DNA from 4 places in the Kitasatospora sp. NPDC058184 genome. Region 2 is predicted to be linked to each of the others. Evidence: riboswitches for the same ligand, from Rfam matches in the RefSeq annotation. Region 2 holds a riboswitch; each other region holds the start of a gene.
The links. A riboswitch is a leader RNA that binds a small molecule or an ion and turns the genes downstream of it on or off. The one in region 2 is predicted to bind cobalamin.
Positions count from the first base shown of each region.

Region 1: it holds a riboswitch for cobalamin, as region 2 does, so the genes downstream of both, ACFVXH_RS18085 (prenyltransferase/squalene oxidase repeat-containing protein) here and ACFVXH_RS20415 (cobalamin biosynthesis protein) in region 2, are expected to answer to the same signal.
Region 3: it holds a riboswitch for cobalamin, as region 2 does, so the genes downstream of both, ACFVXH_RS09725 (ribonucleoside-diphosphate reductase subunit alpha) here and ACFVXH_RS20415 (cobalamin biosynthesis protein) in region 2, are expected to answer to the same signal.
Region 4: it holds a riboswitch for cobalamin, as region 2 does, so the genes downstream of both, metE (5-methyltetrahydropteroyltriglutamate--homocysteine S-methyltransferase) here and ACFVXH_RS20415 (cobalamin biosynthesis protein) in region 2, are expected to answer to the same signal.

Region 1 is NZ_JBHVVE010000008.1:251,123-255,325, forward strand. It holds gene ACFVXH_RS18075 (hypothetical protein) at 1-506, shown strand, start outside; gene cobF (precorrin-6A synthase (deacetylating)) at 516-1,274, opposite strand; cobalamin riboswitch at 1,393-1,533, shown strand; gene ACFVXH_RS18085 (prenyltransferase/squalene oxidase repeat-containing protein) at 1,631-2,722, shown strand; gene ACFVXH_RS18090 (flagellar hook-length control protein FliK) at 2,752-3,222, shown strand; gene ACFVXH_RS18095 (hypothetical protein) at 3,307-4,203, opposite strand, start outside.
Region 2 is NZ_JBHVVE010000010.1:62,661-66,863, reverse strand. It holds gene ACFVXH_RS20420 (cobyric acid synthase) at 1-1,397, opposite strand, end outside; gene ACFVXH_RS20415 (cobalamin biosynthesis protein) at 1,394-2,407, opposite strand; cobalamin riboswitch at 2,515-2,648, opposite strand; gene ACFVXH_RS20410 (alpha/beta hydrolase family protein) at 2,973-4,079, shown strand.
Region 3 is NZ_JBHVVE010000004.1:246,194-250,396, reverse strand. It holds gene ACFVXH_RS09730 (glycosyltransferase family 39 protein) at 1-1,662, shown strand, start outside; cobalamin riboswitch at 1,735-1,869, shown strand; gene ACFVXH_RS09725 (ribonucleoside-diphosphate reductase subunit alpha) at 2,062-4,203, shown strand, end outside.
Region 4 is NZ_JBHVVE010000008.1:262,720-266,922, reverse strand. It holds gene metE (5-methyltetrahydropteroyltriglutamate--homocysteine S-methyltransferase) at 1-2,006, opposite strand, end outside; cobalamin riboswitch at 2,171-2,408, opposite strand; gene ACFVXH_RS18125 (hypothetical protein) at 2,491-2,808, opposite strand; gene ACFVXH_RS18120 (ECF transporter S component) at 2,827-3,711, opposite strand; gene ACFVXH_RS18115 (ABC transporter ATP-binding protein) at 3,708-4,203, opposite strand, start outside.

The DNA.
Region 1 (4,203 bases), on a different contig from region 2:
CGTCGGCGGTCCTGCCGACCCGCTACGGGATCCTGCGCGCGACCCTCGACACGACAGGAAGCGTGCCGCTCCCGGGCCGGGCCGGCCTGGGCCCGTGGGTGCGGGCCGACCGGGCGCCCGCGTCGTGGGACGGCGCCGTCGTCGCGCTCCGGCTGACCACCGAGGCCACACCCGCCGTCGACGCGACGGACCTCGGTGCCATGCTCATGCTCGCCGAGGCCCACGACCCCCACGCCCCGCACGACGACGTCCGGGCATTGCTGCGGCTCGACGCCCGCTCGGCCACGGTCCTGCGCGTGCTCGTGGAATCGGACAGCGTCCGCGCCGCCGCGGCGGAACTCGGCATGCACCACTCCACCCTGCAGGCCCGGCACGAGGCGCTGACCCGCGACCTCGGCTACGACCCGCGCACGACGACCGGTCGGATGCGCTACATCGCGGCCGCCCTCCTCCAACGCCTCACCGACCCGGATCCGGACCCGAAACCGGCCCCGGGACCGGGCTGAAGGAGCCGGTCAGCTCCCGGAGCGCCGCAGCAGGTAGGTGTCCATGATCCAGCCCTTGCGCGCGCGGGCCGACTCGCGCAACTCGCTGATCCGCGGGGCGGCTTCGGCGAGCGGACCGGCGACGAGGATCTCGTCGGGGGTGCCGAGGTATGCGCCGTAGCGGATCTCCAGCCCCTCCGGGTCGATCCCGGTGAAGGCGGCGCGGCCGTCGAGCATCACCACGACGTCGTCCACGCCCTCGGGGAAGCCCTCGGCCAGCCGGCGGCCGGTGGTGATCTGCACCGGGCGGCCGACCCGGGTCAGCGTGGTGCGGTGGCGGGCCGCGAGCGCGGAGACGCTGCTGATGCCCGGGACCACCTCGTAGTCGAAGCCGACGGCGCCGCGGGCCAGGACGTCGTCCACCACGGCGATGACGCTGTCGTAGAGGCTCGTATCCCCCCAGACCAGGAACGCGCCCGTCTCGCCCTCGCCGAGGTGCTCGGAGAGCAACTGCTCGACCAGGTCGGCCCGGCGGACGCGCCAGTCGTCCACGGCGGCCGCGTACGCGGGGGTGGTGCGGTCCCGCTCCGCGTCCGGCGCCTCGACCACCCGGTGGCCTGGCCGGCCGTGCTCGGCCAGCATCCGGCGGCGCAGCCGGATCAGGTCCTGCCGGTCCTCGTTCTTGTCGAGGATGAAGAAGACGTCCGTGTGGGCGAGCGCCTTGACCGCCTGCAGGGTGAGGTGGTCGGGGTCGCCCGCGCCGATGCCGATGACGAAGATGTGCCGCATGGGAGGCATTCTGCCGTCCGGGACGCCCTGGTCGCGTCGGCGGCCGGGAGGGGCGCGTCGCGATGTCGGGCGGCGGCCACCGTGATGTCACGTTCGAACCCTTGACCGGATCTTTTCCGTATCGCCATGATGGGCCGTCATGTTGTGACTCCGCCGCTGGGGGAAGTCCGGTTCGAATCCGGCGCTGGCCCGCAACGGTAGGCCGCCGGCTCCTGGTCGGAGGCGAGCCCGAGTACCCGTCGGCGGAGGTGTGTCGTCCCTCCTCCCGTCGTGGTCCGCGGGCCGGAGCCCCGAGGGCCGCCCCGGCTGTCGCCGCCGCCCTCCGGGCCCCTGCGCGCGGGCCCGGAAAGGTCACCATGCCCACGCTCCGCCGCGCCCTCGGTCTGCTCGCGATACCCGCCGTGGCGCTCGCCACCGCACTCCCGGCGGCCACCGCCGCCCACGCCGCGCCCGAGAACGCGCCCGCCGCCGCGACCTCGTCCCCGACGGTCCGCCCCGACGCCGCCGCGGGCGGTTGGCTGGCCCGCCAGCTCGTCGACGGCGACCACTTCGAGTCCGTCTTCAACGGGACCGCCTACCCCGACCAGGGCCTCACCATCGACGCCGTACTGGCCTTCGCCGCCTCGCGCGGCTCCGACGAGGCCGCCGCGAAGGCCACCGCCTGGCTGGCGAAGCCCGAGATCATCGGCGGCTACCTCGGCGACGGCACCACCGAGGCCTACGCGGGCGCGACCGCCAAGCTGCTGCTCGCCGTCGAGGTCCGCGGCGGGGACCCGACGGCCTTCGGCGGCGTCGACCTGCCGGCCCGCCTGCGGTCGCTGCAGACCGCCGAGGGCCGGTACTCCGACCGCTCCCAGTGGGGCGACTACAGCAACGCCTTCGGCCAGTCCCTCGCCGTGATCGCCCTGCACCGCACGCCCGGTGGCGCCCCGGCGGCGGCCGTGGACTTCCTGGCGAACAGCCAGTGCGCGGACGGCGGCTTCCCGCTCTCCTTCGGCCAGGCCGCCTGCACCAGCGACGCCGACGCCACCGCGCTCGCCGTCCAGGCCCTCGCCGCCACCGGCCGCGCCGCCAAGGCGAACACGGGCCTGGGCTGGCTCACCGCCCACCAGAACGCCGACGGCGGCTTCGCGGCCGCCGGGGCGACCGCCTCCAACGCCAACAGCACCGGCCTGGCCACCCAGGCGCTGCTCTCCGGCGGACGCCTCGGCCCTGGCCTCAAGGCGTGGGGCCGGCTGGTGAAGCTCCAGCAGGGCTGCTCCGCCGACCCGGCGGTCCGCGGTGCCGTCGCCTACGACGCGACCGGCTTCAACGCGGGCAACGGGGCCCGGGCCACGGCGCAGGCCGTCCTCGGCCTCGCGGGCACCCCGCTGTCCACGCTCTCCGCCTCCGGGGCCGCTCCCGACGCCCCGACCCAGGCCTGCCCGCCGGCCCCGGCCACGCGCTGAACCACGTTGAAACCGTGAGGAGTTCACCGATGGGCGACACCCCCACCCCGGCCCGCCGTACGCTCGGGTCGATCGCCGCCGCGGCGGCCCTCACCGCCGGACTGCTCGGCGTCTGCGCCGTCCAGGCCCCGCAGGCGCGGGCGGCCGCCTGCGGCGGCACCACCGGCGTCACCGTCGTGGTCGACTTCACCGCCGTCGGCGGCGGCATCCAGACCGGCTGCGCGCCCGGCGACCCGGCCAGCGGCCTGGCCGCGCTCACCGGCGCCGGATTCTCGTACGCCTTCCACCCGCGCTACCCGGGCTTCGTCTGCACCATCAACGCCCTGCCGACGGCCTGCACCAACCCGACCGGCAGCGCCTACTGGTCGTACTGGCACGCCCAGCACGGCGGCCCCTGGTCGTACAGCACCCTGGGCGCGGGCAGCTACGACCCGGCCCCCGGCGACGTCGAGGGCTGGTCCTTCGGCGCCGGCGCGCAGCCGGGCACCACCGCGCCCTGACAGGCGGAGGGCCACCGGCGCCCCGCCCCCTTCTCCGGAAGGGGCCGGGGCGCCGGTGCCCCCGTCCTGCGTCGCGTCGTGCGGTCAGCCGCCGTAGCGCAGCGAGACGGTGTCGCCGAGGTGGACGGTCGCGGCCCGGGCGGCCGGGGTGGCGGTGGCGCCGTCCAGGCTGAGCTTCCAGGTGGAGGAGCCGGCGTTGGCCGTGCCGTTGAGCGCGGTGACGGTGCCGCCTCCGGTGGACGGGGTGACGGAGGTGACGCAGCCGCTCGGGGTCGCGGTGGCGGCCGCGTCGAGGACGTCGCCGAGGGTCGTGGTGGTGCCGGTCGGGGTGAGGGTGACGGCGCAGACCCTGAGCGCGCCGGTGCCGTCGTCGACGACCAGCGGGAGCCGGGCGGCGGTGCCGGCGGTGAAGTCGGTGGTCGCGGCCCAGGCGGGCTCGCCCGCGGTGGTCGGGGCGGGCGGGGTGGCGGTGAACCCGGCACCGGCGACGGCGCGCAGGCCGTCGACGGAGGCGTAGGCGGACGGGCTGGTGTCGGTGGGAAGGTACTTGAAGCCGCCGCCGGGCTTGAACTGCTGGGAGATCAGGAAGTCGACCGGGGTCTTGCCGGTGCCGCTGGTGAAGTCGGTGCCCTGGGGGTTGATGCCGCAGGCGTTGAGGCCGGACACGGCCCAGCCGTTGGAGTCGGTGTTCACCCCGAACATGGCGTTGAAGGCGCCGGAGGAGGCGAGCTTGCCCTTGAGGAAGTTCTTGGCGGCGACGACCGTGGAATCGGTGTTGGGCACGCCGGCGGTGCAGAGGGAGGCCATGGCGGCACCCGTCATGTCGATGTCGCTGCCCTGGGCGAGTGCCGTCGGGTCGCCCGCGGCCTTGCTGTAGTTCCAGCCGCCGTCGTTGTGCTGGTTGGCGCGCACGGCCGTGACGGAGGCGTCGAGCAGCGGCTGCGGGGCGCGCTGGGCGCCGGCCTGGGTCCTGGCGCCGGC
Region 2 (4,203 bases):
CCCAGCCGGTCCAGCCGGGCCTCGCGCGCCGCGGCGAAGGAGGTGTCCGGCGCCGGGACGAACGCCCGGCCGGACAACTCGGCGACCTCGCGCAGGAGTTCGCGGCGGAACCCGTCGCTCTCCAGCGCGCCGTGCCAGGTCGTGCCCCAGACCGGGCCGACCCGGCAGCCGTCCAGGAAGGGACTGCCCCCCTCCACGGTCACCACCCCGTGGTGGATCTCGTAGCCCTCGACCCGCTGCCCGAACGCCTCGCCGACCGGCCGCGCCAGCACCTTCTCGACGCCGAACCGCACCCGCGTCGGCAGCAGCCCGAGACCGTCGACGGCGCCCGCCTTCGACTCGACCTCGTCCACGATCGAGTGCGCCAGCATCTGGTAGCCGCCGCAGACCCCGAGGACCGGCAGTCCGGCCGCCGCCCGCGCCTTCAGGGCCGGCTCCAGGCCGCGCTCGCGCAGCCAGGCGAGGTCCGCGACGGTGGCCCGGGTACCGGGCAGCACCACCAGGTCGGCGTCGGCCAGCTCCTCCGGCCTGGTCGCCCAGCGGACCAGCACGCCCGGCTCCTGCGCGAGCGCGTCCATGTCGGTGAAGTTGGACAGCCGGGGAAAGCGCACCACGGCCACCCGCAGCACGTCCGCGCCGAGCGGCCCGGGCCCGTCCGCCCGGTCCGCCACGGTGGACAGGTCCAGCGAGTCCTCGGCGTCCAGCCAGAGCCCGGGCAGCATCGGCAGCGTGCCCAGCACCGGACGGCCGGTCAGCTCGTGCAGCATCTCCAGCCCGGGCGCCAGCAGCCGCGCGTCGCCGCGGAACTTGTTGACGAACCAGCCCGCCACGTGCCGCTGGTCCTCCGCCGACAGCAGCGCCAGCGTCCCGTACATCGCCGCGAAGACCCCGCCGCGGTCGATGTCCCCGACCACCACCACCGGCAGGGCGGCGGCCGTGGCCAGGCCCATGTTGGCGATGTCGCGGTCGCGCAGGTTGATCTCGGCGGGCGATCCCGCGCCCTCGCAGACCACCACGTCGTAGCGGCCGCGCAGGTCGGCCAGGCACTCCAGGGCGCGCTCCAGCAGGACGGGCTTGCGCTCGCGGTAGTCCAGCGCGCCGACCTCGGCCACCGGTCGGCCGAGCAGCACCACCTGGCTGCGGCCGTCCGCGCCCGGCTTGAGCAGCACCGGGTTCATCGCCGCCTCCGGCTCCACCCGGGCGGCCTGCGCCTGCATCGCCTGGGCGCGGCCGATCTCGGCGCCGTCGGCGGTGACGAAGGAGTTGAGCGACATGTTCTGCGCCTTGAACGGCGCGACCCGTACGCCCTGGCGGGCGAGCCACCGGCAGATCCCGGCCGTCACCACGCTCTTGCCCGCGTCCGAGGTCGTCCCCGCGACCAGCAGTGCGTTGCTCATGCCCGTCCCCTCTTCTTCAGCAGTGCCCGCAGCAGGACGTGCCCCGCGACCGTCGTACCCAGCGCCAGTGCGCCCACCCGCCGGGAGAGCGCGCAGGCCCGCTCGATGTCGTCCACCGTCACCGGCCGCAGCTCCGCGCCCAGGACAGGCCGGTGCTCCACCCGCTCGCCGTACCGCAGCGTGCCGCCCAGTCGGACGCCCACCGCGCCGGCGAACGCCGATTCGGCCTGGCCCGCGTTCGGGCTCGGGTGCGCGGAGCCGTCGCGCCGCCAGACCCGCCAGGCGGTCCGGGGCTCGGGGGCGGCGGCCACGGTCAGCAGCGCCGTCAGCCGGGCGCCCGGCCAGCCCGCCACGTCGTCCAGCCGGGCCGAGGCCCAGCCGAACCGGGCGTAGCGGGGCGAGCGGTGGCCGACCATGGCGTCCAGGGTGTTCACGGCGCGGAAGGCCAGCAGGCCGGGGGTGCCGGCCAGGGCGCCCCAGGTCAGCGCGTTCACCACGGCGTCGGCGGTGTTCTCGGCCACCGACTCGACCACCGCCCGGGCGATCTGCTGCCCGTCCAGCGCGCTCGGGTCCCGCCCGCACAGGTGCGGCAGCCGCTCCCGGGCGGCGGCGAGGTCGCCGGCGGCCAGCGAGCGGCCGATGGTGCGGGCCTCCCGGGTCAGCGAGGTGCCGCCGAGCACCGTCCAGGTCGCGGCCGCCGCCAGCGCCGCCCGGCCCAGCGGGCGCCGGCCCACCGTACGGTCCAGGGCGAGCGCGCCCGCCGCGACCGCGCCCACGCACAGCGCGGTGTACCCGGCCCCGGCGGCGCGGTCGTCGCGCCACAGCCGCCGCTCCAGCCGGGTCGCGGCGCTGCCGAAGACGGCCACCGGGTGGCCCCGGCGGGGGTCGGCGAAGCGGGCGTCGGCGGCGTAGCCCGCGGCGGCACCGAGTGCGAACACGGCGGCGCGGGCCAGCGGGCGCGAGGCTCGGGTCAGCGGGCGCGGAGCGGGGGAAGGCGCGCGCGGGGTCATCGGCCGCACGGCGGAGGGCAGCTCGGAGTCCGGCCGGGCGGGGCAGCCTGCATCGCGTGCGTGTCCTCACTCAGGGTCCGCGCCCTGGATCGACGTGACGGCGGCGAGAGTCTCCTGGCTTCCGGGTCGAACGCACCCCCGGAGCCTTCCAGCGGCCGTCGACGGCCCGCCGTGGCGATGTTCCGAGCGTGCTCCCCGGTGACAGTGGCGGGACCGCGCCGGACTTCCACCGGCTTCCTCTCCATGCCTCCGTTTGGCCCCAGGATCCCATCACGGGCCCGAACCGGGAGTCAACCGAGGTCACGGAGGGGTTGGTCACACGGGGACGCCGCTGACGCCCTGTCGGATCGCCCGGCGCGGCCCCGCCCCGACCCCCGCCACGGGCACCCCCTGAGTACCGCCCTGAGTACCGCCCTGAGCACCCCGGGAGCGCCCGCCGGGTGACCCGGACGGCCCAGCCCGGTGGCCGCTCGGGCGGAGCGCCGGTGAACTGGGGCTCGAACACCGTCCGGTCCGTGAAGAACGTCCGTGAACGACGTCCGTGAACAACAGAGCGGGGAGCGAGATGCGTTGGGGAACCGCCGCCGTCGTGGCGGCCGCCGCGGTGGGGGCCGCCGTGCTGGTGGTCGGCCGCCGGGCCTCCGAGCGGATGGTCCGTCCGGTGACCGCCGTCCAGGAGTCCGGGCCGGTCCAGGTCCGCGCCCTCGCCGCCGGCCGGGTCACCTTCACCCGCGGCCCCGCGAGCCTGCGCCCCGGCCGCTGGGCGGTGGAGTGGGCGGACGGCGGGCACGCGGTCGTCGAGGAGGTGCTGCACGCCGACGAACAGGGCGTCACCCGTCGGCTGGTCCGCGCCGACCGGGGCACCCTCGTCCCCGGCACCGAGGTCCGCTTCACCCCGCAGGTCCACCTCGGCGACCCCACCGAGGCGCTCGGCCTCGCCTTCTCCGACACCACCGCCGACGGCGAGCTCGGCGCCCTCCCCGCCTGGCGGCTCGACGGCAAGCGCGGCACCTGGGTGATCCTGGTGCACGGCCCCGGCGACGACCGCCGGCAGACCCTCCCGGTGCTCCCCGTCCTCGACCGGCTCGGCCTGCCCGCCCTCGCCGTCACCTACCGCGGCGACCGGGGCGCCCCCGCCTCCCCGGACGGGCTCAGCCACTTCGGCGAGACCGAGTGGCGCGACATCGAGGCGGCGGTACGGCTGGCGCTCGACAGCGGCGCGGGCAAGGTGATCCTGTACGGCTGGTCCGTCGGCGCGACCATCGTGCTGCAGACCGTGGCCCGCTCCGCCTGGTCGCACGCCGTCCGCGGTCTGATCCTCGACTCGCCCGTGCTCGACCTGCCCGCCTCCGCCCGCCGGGACGCCGCTCGGGCCGGCTTCCAGGGCGTCGCCGCCGAGCTCGGCGCCCTCGCCGCCGAGGGCCGCACCGGGGTCGACCTCGCCGACTTCGGCCGCATCGCCGACGGCACCGACCTGCGGGTGCCGACCCTCCTCCTGCACAGCCCCGAGGACCGGATCGCGCCCTTCGGCGCCGCCGAGAAGCTGGCCGCCGCCCGCCGCGACGTGGTGAGCCTCCAGCCCTTCCCCGGCGCCGACCACGCCACCCTCTGGAACACCGCCCCCGACCGCTACACCGAACTCCTCCGCCGCTGGCTCACCCCGCTCCTCTAGGGGCTCAACCACCCCCCCTGTGCGCGAGGGCGTTTTCGGCTGGTCCCCGCCGCTTTTCCCGGTGCGATTCCCCCCGTCCGGGAATGAACGTTCCTCCCATTCCTCCGGGCCCGCGTGAAAAGTC
Region 3 (4,203 bases), on a different contig from region 2:
CCGCACGGCCGCTCCGCCCACGACCCGGCCGCCGAGCCGGACCCGGACGGGCCCGGCGCCGTGGCGGTGGACAGCCCCGACGGTCCGCGCCCCGCCGTAACGGTCGACAACCCCGACGGCGTCGAGCTGGCCCCGTACACCATCCCGCAGGTCCCCGCGATCGGCTGGGACCCGGGCACCAGCCCCCGGCGCCGGTGGATCGCCCGCGGCCTGCTGGGCGCCGTCCTCACCGTCCAGGCCGCCCTCTCGCTGCGCCTGCTGGCCGCCGCGCACCCCGACGAGGCCGCCGCCATGGTCGCCGGCCGCCAGCAGCTGGCCCACCTGCTGCACGGCACCCCGGTCACCACCGACCTGGTCGACCGGGTGCACGGCTCGCCCTGGCTCTACCCGCCGCTGGCCGGCGCCGCCGCCGACGCCAACGGCATCTGGGGCACCCGGCTGCTCAGCCTCGGCTTCGCACTGCTCACCACGGTCCTGCTGTACTCGCTGACCCGGCGGCTGTTCAACGAGCGGGTCGCCATCTGCGCCATCGCCGGGTACGCCGTCCTCCAGTCCACCGTCGTGGTCGGCTTCTACGCCGCGCCCGAGTCCCTCGCCGTCCTGCTGGTCGCCCTCTCGGCCTGGACCACGGTGTTCACCGCAGGCCGCCATCCGGCCCTGGCCCTGCTCGCCGCCCCGCCCACGGCGCTGGCCTGCGCCACGGCCTACTCCGCGGCCTTCGCCGTCCCCGCCCTGGTGGCCCTCGCCTTCGCCTGCGCCCGGCCGTACCACCGGGTGGGCCCGGCCGCCCTGCGCTCACTGCTGACGGCCCTCGGCACCCTCGTCCTACTGCTCCCGTACGGCACCCTCGGCAAGGTCGCCGGGTGGTCGCCCTCGCGCGGCAACGCCCCCGGCTCGGCCGGCTCGGTCCTGCTCGGCACGCTCCAGTGGGCCGGCCTGTTCACCGTCCTCGCGGTGGCCGGCACCATCGCCTACGCGCGCCGCGAACAGATGCCCGAGCACGACGCGCCGGAGAAGGAGCCCCTCCCCACCACCCGGGGCCGGCGCGCCCTGCTCGGGGCCGTCCTGACCGCCACCGCCCTGCTGGTCCCCGCCGCCCACCTGTGGACCGGCACCTCCGGCGCGCTGTTCCGCCACCTCGGCTACGGCATGCTGCTGGCCGCCCCGCTCGCCGGGGTCGGCCTGACCCGGCTGGTCGGCGCCCACTTCCGCCACCCCCAGCTCGGCATCCTGGTCTGGGTCGCCCTGCTCGCCCTCGGCCTGGAGCAGTCCGCGCTGCGCTACCAGAACGGCCCCGACTCCGGCCGCCTGCTGGCCGTCCTGCGGGTCCACACGGAGCCCCAGGGCCGCTACCTCACCGAGGTCGACGGACTCGCCGAGTACTACCTCGGCGGCGTCTCCAAGCCCGAGCAGTGGGTCTCCGCGCGCGCCGGCACCGACTACCGCGACGGGGCCGGGGTCGAGCACCACGGCGACGACGGCAGCGTCGCCGCGATCCGGGACGGCTGGTTCACCATGGTCGTCCTCGACAGCACCGCGCCGAGGGCCACCGACCGGGCCCTGGGCGAGGCCCTGGGCGCCGCCGGACACTACCGGCTGGTCGCCCAATTCACCTCGCCGACCGGCGATTCGAGCACGTACAAGGTCTATCTGAAGCACTGACCGGCCGCCCGGCCCACGCACATCCGCGACACGACAGGCACAACATATGGTGCCGCCGCAGTCCGGCGGCACAACATGTATGCTCGCTTCTGCTGTCGATGCAGGGGAACCCGGTGCGAATCCGGGACTGCCCCGCAGCGGTGAGCGGGCGGCTCCAGCAGCCGCACCCCGCGAGTCCGAGTACCTGCCGACGGCGTGCGCCACGGCCCTCCCGCAGAGGCCGCGCCGGCACCAGCAGTACCCCTCCGGGCCTCGCGGGCGGGCCGGGGAGTCACCTCGCGCGACGCTTTTTTGCGTTCGCGCCGTGCTCCCCTGCCCAGATCGGCCCGGTGGCCCCCCGAGCACCGCCGCCGATCGCCGCCAGGAGAGAGCGCCTTGACCACCGCTGCCTCAGCCACCCTGCCCGCCCAGGGCTCCGGTACCGCCTTCACCGACCCGACGGTCTCCGACCCCGGGGGCGCGCTGCTGCGGCTGCTCACCGACCGCAGCACCGACCTCACCGAGGTCGACCCCGGCCATGTCGCCGCCGCCGCGCTGCGCGGCCGCCACGCCGGCTCGGACTTCGCCGAGCTGCGCGGGCTGGCCGTGGACGCCGCCGCGTCGATGATCGCCGAGGACCCCCAGTACTCGAAGCTGGCCGCCCGCCTGCTCGCGCTGGAGATCGTCGACGAGGCGAACAGCCAGGGCTCGGTGTCCTTCTCCGCCTCGATCGCCGTCGGCCACACCGAGGGCCTGATCGGCGACACCACCGCGGACTTCGTCGCCAAGCACGCCGCCGCCCTGGACGCGCTGATCGACACCGCCGGCGACGACCGCTTCGAGTACTTCGGCCTGCGCACCGTGCAGTCCCGCTACCTGCTGCGCCACCCGATCACCCGCAAGGTGATCGAGACCCCGCAGCACTTCCTGCTCCGCGTCGCCTGCGGCCTGGCGGTCGGCGACTCCGAGCAGTCGGTGCGCGAGGTGGCCGAGCTGTACGGCCTGATGAGCCGCCTGGAGTACCTGACCTCCTCGCCGACGCTCTTCAACTCCGGCACCCGGCACCCGCAGATGTCGAGCTGCTACCTGCTCGACTCGCCGCTGGACAACCTGGACTCGATCTACAACCGCTACGCGCAGATCGCCCGCCTGTCCAAGCACGCCGGCGGCATCGGCCTGTCCTACTCGCGCATCCGCTCGCGCGGCAGCCTGATCCGCGGCACCAACGGCAAGTCCAACGGCATCGTGCCGTTCCTGCGCACCCTCGACTCCTCGGTCGCCGCCGTCAACCAGGGCGGCCGCCGCAAGGGCGCGGCCTGCGTCTACCTGGAGACCTGGCACGCCGACATCGAGGAGTTCCTGGAGCTCCGCGACAACACCGGCGAAGAGGCCCGCCGCACCCACAACCTCAACCTGGCGCACTGGATCCCGGACGAGTTCATGCGCCGGGTCAACGCCAACCAGGACTGGTCGCTGTTCTCCCCGGCCGACGTGCCGGAGCTGGTCGACCTGTGGGGCGCCGACTTCGACGAGGCCTACCGCAAGGCCGAGCTGGCCGGCAAGGCCGTCCGCACCATCCCGGCGCAGACCCTGTACGCCCGCATGATGCGCACCCTGGCGCAGACCGGCAACGGCTGGATGACCTTCAAGGACGCCTCCAACCGCGCCGCCAACCAGACCGCCCTGCCGGGCCGCACCGTGCACTCCTCCAACCTGTGCACGGAGATCCTGGAGGTCACGGACGACTCCGAGACCGCCGTCTGCAACCTCGGCTCGGTCAACCTCGGCGCCCACGTGGCCCCCGGTGCCACGGTCGACGACCTGCTCGGCGCCATGGACTGGGAGCGCCTCGACGCCACCGTCCGCACGGCCGTGACGTTCCTCGACCGCGTGGTGGACATCAACTTCTACCCGACCACCGAGGCCGGCACCTCCAACTCCCGCTGGCGGCCGGTCGGCCTCGGCGTGATGGGCCTCCAGGACGTCTTCTTCAAGCTGCGGATCGACTTCGACTCCGCCGAGGCCGCCCGCCTGTCCACGCTGATCGCCGAGCGCATCATGCTCACCGCGTACGAGCGCTCCGCCGACCTGGCCGAGCAGCTCGGCCGCCACGAGGCGTACGGCGAGACCCGCGCCGCCCGCGGCGAGCTGCACATCGACCACTTCCCGACGGCCGCCCCGCAGTGGGCCGACCGCTGGACGGCGCTGCGCGCCCGGATCGCCGAGACCGGCCTGCGAAACTCGCTGCTGCTGGCCATCGCGCCGACCGCGACCATCGCGTCCATCGCCGGCGTGTACGAGTGCATCGAGCCGCAGGTGTCCAACCTGTTCAAGCGCGAGACGCTGTCCGGCGAGTTCCTCCAGGTCAACCCGTACCTGGTGCGCGAGCTCAAGGAGCTCGGCGTCTGGGACCAGCAGACCCGCGACGCCCTGCGCGACGCCAACGGCTCCGTCCAGGACCTGAACTGGCTGCCCGCCGGGGTCCGTTCGCTGTACCGGACGGCCTGGGAGCTGCCGCAGCGCGCGCTGATCGACCTGGCCGCGGCCCGCATGCCGTACCTG
Region 4 (4,203 bases), on a different contig from region 2:
ATCGCCGTCATGATGGCGCCGAACTCGGCGTAGCACATGTGGGTGTGGATCTGGGTGTCGGCGCGGACGCCGGAGGTGGCCAGGCGGAAGGCTTCGGTGGCCCAGTCCAGGTACGCCGGGCGGGCGGCGGCCCGCAGCGGGAGGGTCTCGCGCAGGGCCGGCTCGTCGACCTGGACGACGGCGGCGCCCCCGGCCTCCAGGTCGACGACCTCGTCGCGCAGGGCGAGGGCGACCTGGCGGGCGGTGTCGGCGAGCGGCTGGTCGTCGCGGACGAAGGACCAGGCGAGCATGGTGACCGGGCCGGTGAGCATGCCCTTGACCGGACGGTCGGTCAGGCCCTGCGCGTAGCGGAACCAGTCGACGGTCATCGGGTGCGGACGGGAGATGTCCCCGGCGAGGACCGGCGGGCGCACGTACCGGGTGCCGTAGGACTGCACCCAGCCGTGCCGGGTGGCCAGGTAGCCGGTGAGCTGCTCGGCGAAGTACTGGACCATGTCGTTGCGCTCGGGCTCGCCGTGCACCAGGACGTCCAGGCCGGCCTTCTCCTGGTACGCGATGACCTCGCGGACCTCGGCCTCCATCCGCTCCTGGTACGCGGCGCCGTCGATCCGACCGGCCGTCAGGTCGGCCCGGGCTACGCGCAGTTCGGTGGTCTGCGGGAAGGAGCCGATGGTGGTGGTCGGCAGCAGCGGCAGGCCGAGCCGGGCGCGCTGGGCCTCGGCCCGCTGCGGGTAGGCCTGGGCGCGGCGGGCGTCCGCGTCGGTGACGGCGGCGATCCGGGCGCGCACCGCCGGGTCGCGGGTGATCGGCGAGCCCGCGCGGGAGGCCAGGTCGGCCCGGTTGGCCGCGAGGTCGGCGGCGATCGCGCCGGTGCCCTCGCGCAGGCCGCGGGCGAGCAGCGCCGCCTCGGCGGCCTTCTGCTTGGCGAAGGCCAGCCAGCGGGCGATCTGCGGGTCGATGTCGCGTTCGAGGGTGGCGTCGATCGGCACGTGCAGCAGGGAGCAGGACGGCGCGACGTCGACGGTGTCGGCGAGGCCCAGCAGGGTCGCCAGGGTCGTGAGGGATTTCTCCAGGTCGTTGATCCAGATGTTGCGCCCGTCGATCACCCCCGCCACCAGCCGCTTGCCGGGCAGGCCGCCGGCGGCGGCGAGGTCCTCCAGGTTGGCCGCGGCCGGGCCGGTGAAGTCCAGTGCCAGACCCTCGATCGGGGCCTTCGCCAGGACCGGCAGGGCGTCGCCGAGCCGGTCGAAGTAGCTGGCGACCAGCAGCTTGGGCCGGTCGGTGAGGGCGCCCAGCTCGCGGTAGGCGCGGGCGGCGGCGTTGAGCTCGGCCGGGGTGCGGTCCTGGACCAGCGCGGGCTCGTCCAGCTGCACCCAGTCGGCGCCGGCGGCGCGCAACCCGGCCAGCAGCTCCGCGTAGACGGGCAGCAGCCGGTCCAGCAGGGTGATCGGCTGGAAGTCGGCGGCCACCCCGGGCGCCGGCTTGGCGAGCAGCAGGTAGGTGACCGGCCCGACCAGCACCGGCCGGGCCGCGTGGCCGAGCAGCAGCGCCTCGCGCAGTTCGCCGACGGCCTTGGCCGGGTTCGCCGTGAACACCGTGTCCGGGCCCAACTCAGGGACCAGGTAGTGGTAGTTGGTGTCGAACCACTTGGTCATCTCCAGCGGGGCGACGTCCTGGTTGCCGCGCGCCATGGCGAAGTACCCGTCCAGCGGGTCGGCTTCGACCGCGTCCCGGTGCCGGGGCGGGATCGCGCCGACGGCGACGGTGGTGTCCAGCACGTGGTCGTAGAGCGAGAAGTCACCGGTCGGGACCTCTTCGACGCCGGAGTCGGCGAGCTGCTGCCAGTTCCCCCGGCGCAGGTCGGCGGCGGTGGCCAGCAGCACCTCGGCGGTGACCGAGCCCTTCCAGTAGCCCTCGATGGCCTTCTTGAGCTCCCGGCCCCGGCCCTGGCGGGGGTAGCCGTACGCGGTGGCGACGCTCGCCGCGGCTGCGGACTTCGTGGTCAAGGGACTCTCCTTCGCGAGTCTGTTCTCCTCAGGTACCCGGAGACGGCACGAGGGCGCGAAGGGATGACGTACCCGGCGGCGGCCGTCACGGGAACGTACGGGCCTGGTCCGCCTGGTATGGTCGCCGACCCGCCCACGAGGTCACCGGATAGCCGCGCGCGGGTCGTCCGCGGGCGGGCAGTGGCAGGTCTTCGGACTCGCGGGCGCGTCCGTCCCGTGAAGGGCGGACACCTACTGGCCGTCGCTTCCCAGACCCGTCCCGGGTCCAGTGCGTATGACGGCGGTCGTTCCCACTCACCGCTGCGGGGCAGTCCCGGACTGGCCAGTCGAAAGGCGTCACCGGGTTCCCTCTTGCGACGCCCTGCCTGGCGGACAGGGCGAACCAGCTGCACCGTCAGCTTAGGGGCAAAGCGCCGGGCCTGGCGCGGAAATCTCGGAACCCGTCCGGATGGTGGGACGCCACCATGGCCCGCGGGGCCGGTGGTCAGGTCCGCGTCGGGGTGTCCGGCGTGCCGGGCAGGGCGGCGCGGATGTCCGCGAGCAGTCCGGCCAGTTCGCATCCCGGCCCCAGCCGGGCGTCCAGTCGCGCGCGCTGGTCGGCGGGGATGCCCGCCAGTAGCCGTTCGGCTTCGCCCAGCAGCTGCCGTCCCCGCTGGAGGTCGGACCTCATCCTGGCGACCTGCGCCTGCGCTCCACCCAGCTGGCGGCGGGCGGATTCCAGTGCGGCGTGCTGTTCCGGGGTCAGGACGACGACCTCGACCCCGTCCAGCGTCATCGTCCGGTGCTTCGCGGGCTTGGGCACGATGGTCGGCCTTTCGGTTCAGGGGTGCGCCGGGCCGGTGGGCCGCGCGGCGGTCGGCGGCCCCACCGTGGTGTCCGGGCCGGGCGTGGCGTCCTGGCCGGATGGGGCGTGCGGGCCGGGCGGGGCCTCGAAGCGCACCGTGGGCTCGAAGTTGGCGCGGCGGGCCGCGCGGCGGAAGACGGTGAGGACGGCCGGCCCGACGAGGAGCACGGCGGTGAAGGTGGTGACGGCGCGGCCGGTGTCCCAGCCGAGCGAGGTGGCCAGGTCGAACAGCAGGTAGCGGTGCCACTGCTCGGTGAAGGGCAGGCCCGGCAGGTAGGCGATCGAGCTGTTCGGGCCGGTGGAGAACGGCCAGAAGGAGAGGTTCAGCAGGAAGCCGAAGAGGTAGCCGGAGAACGCCCCGTACCCGGCCAGCAGCGGCACCTCCCAGCGCCGTCCGGCCCCCGGCAGCAGTCCGGCGAGCATGCCGACGAAGGCGCAGCCGAACATCTGGTACGGCATCCAGGGGCCGACGCCGCCGGTGAGCAGCGCGGAGGCGAACAGCGAGGTGCAGCCGAGGGTGAAGCCGAAGCCGGGGCCGAAGACCCGGCCGGCGAGCACCAGGATGAAGAAGACCGTCTCCACTCCGGCGGTCCCGGCGCCGAGCGGGCGGAGTCCGGCGTTGACGGCGGACAGGACGCCGAGCATGGCGAGGGCCTTGGCGTCGATGCCGCCCGCGGAGATCTCCGCGATGACGACGGCGAGCACCAGGACCAGCAGGGCGCCGAAAATCAGCGGCGGGGCGTAGTTGGAGCCGAACCGCCCGGGCGCGACGACGAACGGCCAGGTGAAGGCCACCAGCCCGATGAAGGCGGCCAGGGCGACGACGACGCGGGCCCGGCCGGGGATCCGGACGGCGGTCACCGGGCGGCCTCCACCGCTTCCACGGCCGCCGCGACCTGACGTACCGTCAGGTAGCCGAGCGGGGCGAGGATCTTGGCGGTCTGCGGGGCGAAGGTGGGCGAGGCGACGATGACCTCGGCGGTGGGCCCGTCGGCGACGATCTCGCCCTCGGCCATCACCACGACGCGGTCGGCGGCGGAGGCGACGAACTCGACGTCGTGGGTGGAGACGACGACCGTACGGCCTTCGGCGGCGAGGGCGTCGACGATGCCGGTGAGCGCCTCCTTTGCCTGGTAGTCGAGCCCCCGGGTGGGTTCGTCCAGCAGCACGACCCTTGGTGCGGCGGCGAGTTGGATCGCCAGGACGAGGGCCAGCTTCTGCCCCTCGGAGAGGTCCCGGGGGTGGGTGCCGTCCGGGATCCCGGGGGCCAGGCGGTCGACGACCTGCCGGGCGGTCGGCCCGCCGGCGCCGTCGGCTTCGAGGTCGCTCTGGGCGAGTTCCTGGGCGACCGTC